Regions from separate parts of the Propioniciclava soli genome, predicted to be linked through region 2. Evidence: predicted binding sites of a transcription regulator. Region 2 holds the regulator's gene; the other holds the start of a gene.
What was found. Region 2 encodes LexA, which represses DNA repair genes until DNA is damaged. Its sites were predicted from a motif close to TCGAACANNTGTTCGA; they were not measured.

Region 1 (5,609 bases), 120 kb from region 2:
GAAGGCAGGGCCGGCCACCGCGCGGGCCGGCGATCCGATCACGTGGACGCTCACCCTCACCAACGCGGGCCCGTCCACGGCGCTCAACCCGCGCGTGGTCGACCTCCCGCCGTTGGAGCAGCTCAACGACGTGGTGGCGAGCGTGGACGACCCCTCTTGGTCGTGTGAAGCCACGAACACGGGGCCGGACTGCTCGGGCGAGCGGCTGGCACCGGGGGCCAGCGTCGTCATGACGGTCAGCGCCGTCATCGACCCGGCCTTCGTGGGGACGTTCCGGCAGAACGCGACCGTGGATGCGGCCACCCCCGACCTCGACGATGCCTCGAACGTGGCGTCCGTGGACACCACGGTGAGCGCGGTGGCCGACCAGGGGGTGACCAAGACGTTGGTCTCCGAGGAGCCGGTGGTGCCGGGCGAGAGCGTGGCGTGGCTGATCCGCGTGGTGAACCTCGGGCCGTCGTTCGCCCGCGACAGCGTGGTGACGGACGCCCTACCCGCCGGTCTTACCGAGGTGACGGTGACCACCTCGGCGGCCTTCGGGTCGTGCGCGGTGGCGGACGCGACGCTGACCTGCTCGATCCCCGAACAGGGCGTCGGCGAGGCCAACGCCGTGGAGATCGTGGTGGGCGGCACGCTCGCCTCCGACGTGATCGGTGACGTGACGAACACCGCCGAGCTCACGTCGACCACCCCGGACCCGTCGACGGGGAACGACAGCTCAACGGTGGTCGTCCCGGTGACGCCGCGCCCGGATCTTGCCGTGACCGTGTCCCAGGGCCAGCCCGACCCGGCGGTGGCCGGCGGTGTGGTGGCGTGGGACCTGGCGGTGGCCAACGTCGGACCCTCCGATGCGAGCGATGTGGTGCTCACCGCCGTCCTGCCCGCCGGGGTCGCGGACGTGACCACGCTCGACCTGCCGGACGGCTGGAGCGTGACGGCCACCCCGGACGCCTCGGGCACGACGACGCTGCGCTTCAGGGCGGCCCGCGTGGCCGCCGGCGCGACCCTGGCGTTCCGGGTGAGCGGCGTGGTGGACGCGGACGCGACCGGCCAGCTGGCCGTCACCGCCTCGGTGGCCACCGGGCTGGATGAACCCGTGCTGGCGAACAACACCGACGCCACCAGCACCCCCATCGTGAGCAGCGGCGGCCTGGAGGTGGTCAAGACGGCCTCGACCGACGTCGCCGCGGGCGTGGGCGCCGTCGTGGACTACACCGTTCTCGTGACCAACCCCGGCCCGAGCACGGTGGACGCCATCACCGTGACGGACGCCCTGGCCACCGGGGTGGAGCTGGCCGTCACGTGCCCGGCCACGAGCCTGGCGGGGGCGGCGTCCATGACGTGCGCGGTGGCCCCCTACACGCTGACCCAGGCCGACGTGGACGCCGGGGGCGTCCTGAACGGCGCCACGGCGACCGGCACACTGCCCGACGGCGTGGCGGTCACGGGGGCCGGGGCGGCCACGGTCGGCGTCGAACTGGCGCCCGGGTTGGCCCTCACCAAGAGCGGCGTGTACGCCGATCGCGGTGTGGCCGGCGGCACGACCGATGACGTGGTGACGTGGACGTTCACGCTCACCAACACCGGCAACACGACGGTGCGCGATCTGGGCGTCGACGACCCGCTCGTGCCCGGCGTCGTGGTGCCGGTGTCCACGCTGGCGCCGGGGGCGTCGGTGACCGTGACGGCCACGACCGGGGTTGCCGAGGGGTGGATCACGGCGGGGCAGGTGCGCAACATCGCGACGGCCACGGGCCTGGCCCCGGCGCCCTGCCCGACCTCGACGGCGGACCTCGTCGCCCTGGCCGCCGTGCTGGCGTGCCACGCGAGCCTCGAGGCCGTGGCGGCCACGGTGGTGGACGTGCCGGCCGCCCCCGTCGTTCCCCCGACCCCGACCTTGTCGCCTTCGCCAACGGCCACGCCGACGCCGACCGCCGGGCCCACCCCGGCACCCAGCCCGACCCCCACACCGGCACCGGTTCCGCCCCGGTTGCCGCAGACCGGAACCGACACGACCCTCGGCGCCCTCGCGGCGGGCCTGGCCCTGCTGCTGGCCGGCGGGTTGCTGCTCGGGTACCGGCGCCGATCCACCGATGACAAGGAGTGACCCTGTGAAGATGCCGTTCCCCACCCTCACCGGAACCCGGTGGTGGCGCCTCGCGCTCGCGCCGGCCGTGGCCGCCCTGGTGCTGCTGAGCGGGTGCACCGCCCCCCCCCACGGCACCGGACACAACCGACGCGACGACCCCCGCCGCGACGGAGGGCGAGGCCGCGGGTGCCGGCGAGGCTGCTGCCGAGGAGACCGCCGAGCCGGCGCCGGCCGGCGTCGCGGCGAGCGAGGCCACGCTCGTGCGCTCCGGCGACGACGCGACGCTCATCGCGACCTTCACCAACGAGGGGGACCAAGCGGTGACCCTGCGGGCCGTCGCCTGCCCGTGCGCGGGCATGGTGCAGCTCGGGACGCCTGCCGGTGACGAGCTGACGCCGCTCTCGACGGGCCTCGAGGTGCCGGCCGGCGGCAGCGCCGAGATCGGCAACGACCAGGTCGTGGTACGCCTGACCGGGGTCACCGAAGCGGTCACCGCCGGCCAGGAGGTAGCCCTGCAGGCCTACTTCGGCACCGAGGGCGTCGTGGAGTTCACCGCGGGCGTCGAGGTCGAGTAGCCGGTATTCGAACTTCTGTTCGACAAAGCCGCCCTGTCGTGCCACGCTGGGGCCATGAGCTCCCGGACCGATGCCGCGTTCGGGGCGCTGGCCGACCGCGTGGACGCGACCACCCCCTCCGCCCAGCCCCGGACGCCGTGGTGCTTCGTGGACGGCGTCCTGCCCGGGGTTATCGCGCAATGGACCAACCTGGGCGGCGAGTGGGAGGCCCTGGTGGCCTACGTCAAGGACGGCGAACTCCGTACCGCCACCCTCCCGGCCCGCCGACTGACGCCGCGCTGACTGAACCGCGCTGACCGACTCCGCACCGACTCCCCCGCCACCTCCCGGGCCAGTGGCTGGCCCTGATCGGTGTCGTACCGGTCGCTGTCATCGCATGGGCGTGGAGTGACGTGCACGGCCTGGTGGGCCCGAACGCCACAGCCCTCCGGCGGGCGGCAGTTGAAGTCTCAGCCTGCGCGTTCGTGGGCCGCCTGCGCTGCTTGCGTGACCTGCTCAATCGGCAGCGGTTCAGGCAACTTCTGTTGCGGCGACATCAACTGCAACGACGTGTACCAACCCGCCTCACATATCTGCACGTTCACGGCCAGCGGGTTCTCGTTCGAGGGGACAACCCGGTGCGTCACCTGGCTTCCGGCCGGCTCACCCCCCATCTCCGCAAGGGTCGAGAAGATGGAGCATGCATCAGTGCTGGACAGCGTCTCACCCGACGCGATGAGTTCCCTCACGCGCTCCAGCCGAGGCTTCATGGGCGCCAACTGCGGCGAGTCGATCGCCTGCTCGATGGTCTCCACCGCGTCCGGCAGTGCCTTCGCCCACTGGGAGGCATCCATGCTCAGGACCTGTACGACCAGACCATTCGACGCCGTCCACTGACAGTTCGGCATCCCCGCAGTCTGGCCAGATTCCGAGGTCGCAGGCGTACCAGACTCGCCGGTCAACCGCGCCACTTCTTCAGGCCCCAGCAGACCGCAAGGATCAGAGGGAGATGTGGCGCTGGCGTTCTGCGGAGGAGTTATGGCCGCAGACGGCGACTGAGGCGACGACGCCGCGGGCGAGCTCGCGGCCGGCGCCGGCGCGCTGGGAGGCGCAACAGGCGAGCTCGTCGCTGGTGAGGAGCAAGCCATCATCATCAGGAGACCGGCAGCAGGGACGACCGCCAAGAGCTTGTGACGCATAGTTCCTCCTCGGTTCGGGAGCCTACCGAAGACGTCGCTTCCGGTCGAGCCTTCGGCAAGCATGCGGCATGAGCAGTCATTCCATCTCCTGCTCTGATCTATTGGTACGCCTGTTCTAATCGTGTAGTATGGGTGCATGACGTGGGAGGCGCGCACAGATGGCGGCCCGGACCCGGTGGATGCGGGTCTGGATCGCCTGGCTGCCGCCGCGGCCGCCCAGCGCGAGGCCGAGGTCGAACAGGTCCGGGCCCTGCTCTGGTTGGCCGACCACTGGGAGATCGACGAGCCGGCGGCCCTGGGTGCCTGCGCCCGGGTGGAGGGCATCGAGCGCGCCCTGCCAGCCGGTGCCGACGGAACCGCCGTGGTCGGTGAGTTCCTCGCCCTCGAGGTCGGCCCCCTGCTCGGAATCCGGCCGGCGGACGCTGCCGCCCGGATCGCGGACGCGGTCAACCTCCGAGATCGCCACCCCGCCCTGTGGGAGGCCGTCCAGTCCGGCGCGATGCGGGTGCACCAGGCGCGTCGGATCACCACCGAGTGCGCCAACCTCGACCGCGCGGGAGCGCAGTGGGTGGATGAGCAGATGGCCGGAGCGGCCGCTGCGGGCCTACCGTGGCCCCGAGCCACCCGGCTTTTGAAGGGGCTGGTGGTCAAGGCCGATCCCGCGCAGGCCGCCCGCCGCGCCCAGCAGGAACGCCGCCACACGCACGTGTGGGTGGGCAAGCTGTCCGATGGTCACGTCAGCTTTGGTGGCCGCCTCCGCGCAGCCGACGGCCTGGCCCTCGACGAGGCTCTCGACATCATCGGCCGCGACATGCTCGAATCCACCACCCCGAGCGCCACGATGCCCACCACCGTGGAGCAGGCGCGTGCGGCCGCGGTCGGGGTCCTCGCGCGGATGTTCTTCGGCGAACCCGGAACCACACCCGACGCGCAACCGGCGTCGGCCCCGCAACGGAGGGCGACGCTGGTGGTGCACGTGGCCGCCGAGGCCCTCTCCGAGCCCGACGGCGTCGCCCGTATCGAGGGCTGGGGTCCGTCCCTGGTCACCCACCTGCCCGAGCTGTTCTCGGGAAGTCACCTGGCCATCCGGCCCGTGCTCGACCCGGCTGCCCTCGCGCCGGTCGACTCCTACGAGATCCCCGAGCGACTCCGCTTCGCGGCCACCCTGCGCAACCCCTACGACACGTTCCCCCACGCGAGTGCCCCCGCCCGGGCCTGCGACCTGGACCACACGGTTCCCCACCGTGCGGGCGGGCCGCCCGGTCAGACCAGCCTGGCCAACCTCGCCCCACTCGGCCGCACCCCCCATCGCGGCAAGACCCACGGCGGCTGGCACGTGGACGCCCTCGTCCCCGGCACGTATCTGTGGACCAGCCCCCACCACCGCCAGTACCTCGTCACGCGGTCCGGCACCCACCGGCTCCCGAACGCGGCCCCCGTCGCACCGCCGGCGCGGTCGCGCCCTCGCCTCGACCTCCGTTATCCGCCGCAGGCCGTGCGCCTGCACCTGCCAGGGCTCGGCCATGCCCCGCCCCCGCGCTGACCAGCAGGGCCCCAGCGCCCAGGAGCGGCTCGAGGCCGCGTTCTGGGGCCTGCTGGCGGAGCGCCCGTACGCGGATCTCACGGTCGCCGCGTTGTCGGCGCACGCCCGCGTCAACCACAACACCTTCTACTACTACTTCGCCAACATCGACGACATGGCCGAGCAGCTGTTCGAGCGCAACCTGCTCCCCGACCTCCCGCGGCGCGTGCTGGGGACGTTCAGCA
Region 2 (5,609 bases):
TCCTCCACGGACTGGTAGTGGCGGTACACGGACGCGAACCTCAGGTACGCCACCGCGTCGAGTTCTCGCAGGGGGCCCAGAATGGCCACCCCGACCTCGTCCGCCGGGATCTCCGCCTGGCCCGCGGCGCGCAGCGCCTCCTCGACCTGCTGGCCGAGGCGAGCCAGCTCGCCCTCCGACACCGGACGGCCCTTGCAGGCCTTCCGCACGCCGCTGACGACCTTCTCGCGCGAGAAGGGCTCAACCACGCCGGAGCGCTTCACGACGACGAGCTGCATCTGCTCAAGGGTGGTGAAACGCCGCTGGCACGACCGGCACTCCCGCCGCCGCCGGATTGAGGTGCCGTCCTCCGCCACGCGCGAGTCGAGGACGCGGGAATCGGTGAATCGGCAGTACGGACAGTGCACGGCTCTCCCTCCTCCCGCGACAGCCTCGCCCTGTGGACGAAGGTGTGGATCTCCCGTGGACACCCTGTGCGCCACGACCACAATCTGTGGATGAACGACACCGATGTAACTACTACATGTAGAGGTTAGGAGCAGAGGTGGGCACGATGCAAGCTCGTCGGCGCGTCGCGCCGGTGCGGCGCGCCGACGTCGGTCAACGCCCCGGCTGAGGAGCCACGAACGCCGCCGTCAGGGCCGTTTCGGCCACCGGCTCATTGCTCACGGCGAGGAAGGCCCCGACCAACGTCGTGGCCATGACCCCCACCACGACGGCAACCAGCATCACCATCACCGCCACACCCCGGGGCGTCCAGTACAGCCGGCCGGACGCCGACGGGGCAGCGGCCGGCCGCGCAACCGACGTCACCGACCGCACCTCCGCACACGCCCTCGCGCCGGACGCCGTCCAGGCGCGCCCGCGTCGATCGGCTCCCACACCCCGCACGGCGCCACGCGCCGCGGCGACCCGCCCTGCGTCAGGCCGCGCCCGGTCCGGGCCCGTCGCGTCCGAGCGTGACGCCGGCCCCCGCGTGCCAAGCTGGCGAGGGGCGCGGGCCGGCGCGGTGCGGGCGGGTTCCGCCGCCATCGGGTCACGCGGGGTGGCAGACCGGACCGCCGGGCGATCCATCAGAACTGCACTCATGGTGGCTTCCTCTCCTGGTGCACCGGTCGAACATCTGTTCGATCAGTATGAACCGAACGGGCGAGCGATTGCAAGCACCCATCGCACATCTGTTCGAGCGTGCTGCTCACCTGGGGACGAGTCCATCAGCCGCCTCCGACAGTTTTCGAACCGAGTCGCGCGACACGTCGAACAGATGTTTGAATGCCCCCCGTGCGGAGCGCTAGCGTGACCTCCATGGCGACCACCACGACACCGAACCCGAACCCGTCGCGCCGCGGGCGGCCCCGCAAGCAGATTCCCAAGCAGTCCCACCGCGGCCGGCCCAGCGACGCCGATCTCGAGAAGCTCAGCAAGATTCGCCCCCTGCCCGACGGCCCTGCCGGGGAGGACGGGCTGACGATCCGGCAGCGCATGATCCTGCACCACATCCGCGAGATGGTCGAGGCGCGGGGCTTCCCCCCCACCATCCGTGAGATGGGCGACGCGGTCGGTCTGGCCTCGCCCAGCAGCGTGACCCACCAGCTCAAGGTGCTGGAGAAGAAGGGCTTCCTGCTTCGGGATCCCAAGCGTCCGCGCGCCCTCATGGTGCGGCTGCCCGGTGAGGCCACCGGGGCCGTCGCGCACGAGGAGGAGGCGGACGAGGTCGTGCCGGACGCCGATGTCCACGTGAGCGCCTCGGTGCAGGTTCCCCTGGTGGGCCGCATCGCGGCGGGTGGGCCGATCCTCGCCGAGGAACACGTCGAGGAGGTGCTTCCCCTCCCCCGCGACCTGGTGGGTGAGGGGCGGCTGTTCCTGCTCCAGGTCAAGGGCGACTCGATGATCGACGCGGCCATCTGCGACGGCGACTACGTCGTGGTCCGCCAACAGCCGGACGCGAACAATGGCGAGATCGTCGCGGCGCTCATCGACGGCGAGGCGACGGTCAAGACCTTCAAGCGGACGCCGGGGCAGGTGTGGCTGTTGCCCCACAACGACGCCTACTCCCCCATCGACGGCAACCAGGCCACCATCCTGGGCAAGGTCACCGCGGTGCTGCGGCGCGTCTGACTCGGCGTCACCCCCCGGGCGGACGTGGTGTCGCCCGGGGGCTCAGCCCGCCGCCTCGCTGGCCAGCCGACGCAGGCCAGCGATCGCGGTCTCCCGGTCCGTGGTCTGCCAGAAGTCGGGCATCGACGCCCGCAGGAACGAGCCATAGCGGGCCGTGCGCAGACGCGGGTCGAGCACCGCCACGACGCCCCGGTCGCTGACCCGGCGGATGAGGCGTCCGCTGCCCTGGGCCAGCAACAGGGCCGCGTGGTGGGCCGCGACCGTCATGAACCCCTTGCCCCCGGCCTGCTGGGCCGCCTGCTGGCGCGCGCGCATCAGCGGCTCGTCGGGCCGCGGGAAGGGAATCTTGTCGATGATGACGAGCTGGCACGTGTCCCCCGGCACGTCGACGCCCTGCCACAGGCTGAGCGTGCCGAACAGGCTCGTGGTGGGCTCGGCGACGAAGCGGCGCACCAGCTCCGGGAGCTGCGCGTCGCCCTGGCACAAGGTGGTGAACGATGGCAGTTCGGCGCGGCAGTGGCGCGCCGCCGCCTCGGCGTTGCGTTGCGAGGCGAACAGGCCGAGCGTGCGTCCGCCGGCCGCCCACACCAGCTCGGAGATCTCGGCCAGGGCCTCGGGGCCGATTCCGTCCCGCGAGGGTGCGGGCAGGTGTGCCGCCACGTACACGATGCCCTGTCGGGTGTAGTCGAACGGCGATCCCACATCCAGGCCGCGCCATGCCTGGGCCGACGCGGGAGCGCCGCTCCCGGCTCCCCCGGCGTCCGCTGCCCCCGACTCCTGGCCGACCTCGTCGTGCCGCTTGCGCGGCGCGCCCACCGCGGTCGCCCCGTCGGCGAGCCGCTCGCTGCGCCACAGGCCCACGGTGCGGGCCACGCCCTCGAACTCACCGCCGAGCTTGAGCGTGGCCGAGGTCAGCACGGTCGGCGTCTGCGCGAACACCTTGTCGCGCATGAGCAGCGCGACGTCCAGCGGCGCGATGACGAGCCAGCGCCCCCCACGCTCCCGGTCGCTCAACCACAACACGTCCCCGTCACCGAGCACTGCCATGCGCTCGGCCACATCGAGGATCTCCTTGGCCGCCGCGCCGGCCTGCTTGTCGGTGGCGTCGTCGGACTTGGCCAACACCCCTGCGACCTCACGCGTCACCTCCCGCAGACGCGCCAGGACGCCGAACACCGGCGCCTCGGGGTCGGTGATGCGATCCGGCTCGATCGTCGTCAGCACACCGGTGAGCTCGTCGGCCAGCTCGAGGAACTGCACACCCAGGTCGTCGTCGACCGCCCCGAGGCAGCGACGCGCGACCCGCTCCACCTGGGCGGGGCCCAGCTCGGCGGACGCCGCGCCCGTGACGCGGCTGACCAGCTCGTGCGCCTCGTCGATGATCAACCGGTCGTGATCGGGCAACGCAGTGTGGCCGTGCATGGCGTCGATGGCGAGCAGGGCGTGGTTGGTCACGACCAGCTGGCTTGCCCGCGCGGTCTCCCGCGACTTCTCCACGAAGCACACGTCCCCGAACGGGCACGCGGTGGCGCCGAGGCACTCGCGCACCGGCACGGAGACCTGCGCCCAGGCTGCGGCGGTGTGCGTCGGGGCGTCGTCACGGTCGCCGGACGCCTCGGTGTCGAGCTGCTCCTTCGCCCACTCGCGCAGCGCCACGACCTCCGCGCCCACCACGGTGGCGGCGTCCGCCCGCGCACCGCTGCGCAGACTCTCCGCGACATCGGCCCCGGCGAGAAGACTCCCCTGGTCGGCTCCCGCACCGTCGATCACCCGATGGAGGCAGGCGTAGTTGGTGCGGCCCTTGAGGATCGCGTGCGACACCGATCGTCCCGTCACCGTGGCGGCCGCCGCCACCGCGGCCGGAATGTCGGTGTGGGCCAGCTGCGCCTGCAGCGCCAGCGTGGCGGTGGCGATGACGATGCGCTCGCGGGGGTGGGAGTGCAGCCGAGCGAGCGCCGGCGCCAGGTAGCCGAGCGACTTGCCGGTGCCCGTGCCGGCCTGCACGAGCAGGTGCTCCTCGCGCTCCATGGCCTGCTCGACGGCCTGCGCCATCCGCACCTGGCCGTCGCGCGGCGTCCCACCGATGCGGTCGACGGCCGCAGCCAAGATGGTGGTGGCCGTCGGCTGCGGGGTGCTCATCCGATCACCGTAACGGACGACGGCGCGCCGCCCCAGTTCGGGGCGCCGCGCCTGTGGACAGCGCGTCGGTGGAGCGGCTCAGACGAACCGCACCCAGTTGGGGCCCTCGCCGGTGGCCACCTGGTCCAGCTCGGTGAGCCGGCCGTCCAGGCTGATGCCGACCAGGCTGACCCGGCCCGACGCCTCACCCGCGACGAGCAGCTGGGCACCGTCCGGGGTGACGTTGAACCCGCGGGGCTGCGTCTGGGTCTCGGCCAGCGCGACGACCTCACCGAGGTGACCGTCGGCGTCCAGCCTCACCGCCGCCAGCGTGCTCTCGGTGCGCTCCGAGCAGACGAGGTACGCCTCCTCACGCGCCAGGTGCAGATCGGCGCCCCAGACGAGGTGGCCCTCCTTCGGGTCCGCCCCCAGCTCGCTGTCGGACAGCCCCCGGTCAGTGGCGTGGGCGCGCACCGACTCGGCCCGGGTCAGCGTGCCGGTCTCGGTGTCGCGGTCGAACCGGATGGCCTCGCCGGTGAACTCGGTCATCAGGTAGGCCGACGTCTCGTCGAAGGACAAGATGAGGTGGCGCGGCCCGGCATCGGCGTCGAGGCCGACGGTCGGCGGCTCGAGCGGCGAGAGTGCCCCGTCGCGAGAGATCGCGCACTGGGCCACGAGATCGTCCCCGAGCGCCACGAAGTAGGCGTGCTGCCCCGCGGCGTCCGTCACGACGCAGTGGACGTTGCGGTGCTGCACCGGCTTGGAACGCTCCCCGACCACCCCGTCGGTGACCGGCCACGTCGCCCCCCAGCCCCCGCCGTAGGACGCACCGAGCAGCAGTTCACCGCCCCGCGCCAGGGTGAGGTACGCCAACGCATCCGGCACCTCGGTGCGCGACAGCTCGCTCAGCGTGCCGGTGAGCCGGTCCAGCTCCAGCGTCACGATGCCCGGCGAGGGCTCCTTGACGGCGGTGTACACGCGGTTGCGGGCGGCGTCCACGGCGAAGGTGCTGCACCCGGCACCCACCTCGCTCGTGCCGACCACCCGCAGGTGGTCATCGTCCACGGCGACCACGGAGATCGTGCCCGCCTTGGCGTTGCCGACAAGGGCCAACAGTGCGTCAGTCATGGGTCCATCGTAGGCGGACGCCGCCCGCCCACGCAGGCGCCGCGGACGCCCGAGCGGACGCGTTCAGGCTGAACGTTCGCTGAACTCCGCCAACTCGCCGGCCAGATCGGCGTTCACCCGAGCGATGACCCGGGTGCCGTCGCCGGTGTGCTCGGTGGTGAGGATCTCCCCCGCCTTGTGGATCCGATCCACCAGGTCGTGACGGGCGTACGGGATCATGGCGCGCACCTCGACCGGCGGACGCG

Region 1: a site for LexA is predicted at 3,945-3,960, ahead of PCC79_RS06835 (DUF222 domain-containing protein). Genes of this name have one in related genera too.

Annotation. Positions count from the first base shown of each region.
Region 1 is NZ_CP115965.1:1,485,812-1,491,420, reverse strand. Features, by position in the region: gene PCC79_RS06855 (DUF7507 domain-containing protein) at 1-2,107, shown strand, start outside; gene PCC79_RS06850 (copper chaperone PCu(A)C) at 2,350-2,664, shown strand; gene PCC79_RS06845 (hypothetical protein) at 2,719-2,946, shown strand; gene PCC79_RS06840 (hypothetical protein) at 3,114-3,497, opposite strand; partial or broken gene PCC79_RS17395 (DUF3558 family protein) at 3,504-3,791, opposite strand; gene PCC79_RS06835 (DUF222 domain-containing protein) at 3,979-5,385, shown strand; gene PCC79_RS06830 (TetR/AcrR family transcriptional regulator) at 5,366-5,609, shown strand, end outside.
Region 2 is NZ_CP115965.1:1,610,543-1,616,151, reverse strand. Features, by position in the region: gene nrdR (transcriptional regulator NrdR) at 1-407, opposite strand, end outside; gene PCC79_RS07400 (hypothetical protein) at 601-813, opposite strand; gene lexA (transcriptional repressor LexA) at 1,306-2,118, shown strand; gene PCC79_RS07390 (ATP-dependent DNA helicase) at 2,161-4,257, opposite strand; gene PCC79_RS07385 (lactonase family protein) at 4,336-5,364, opposite strand; gene hflX (GTPase HflX) at 5,428-5,609, opposite strand, start outside.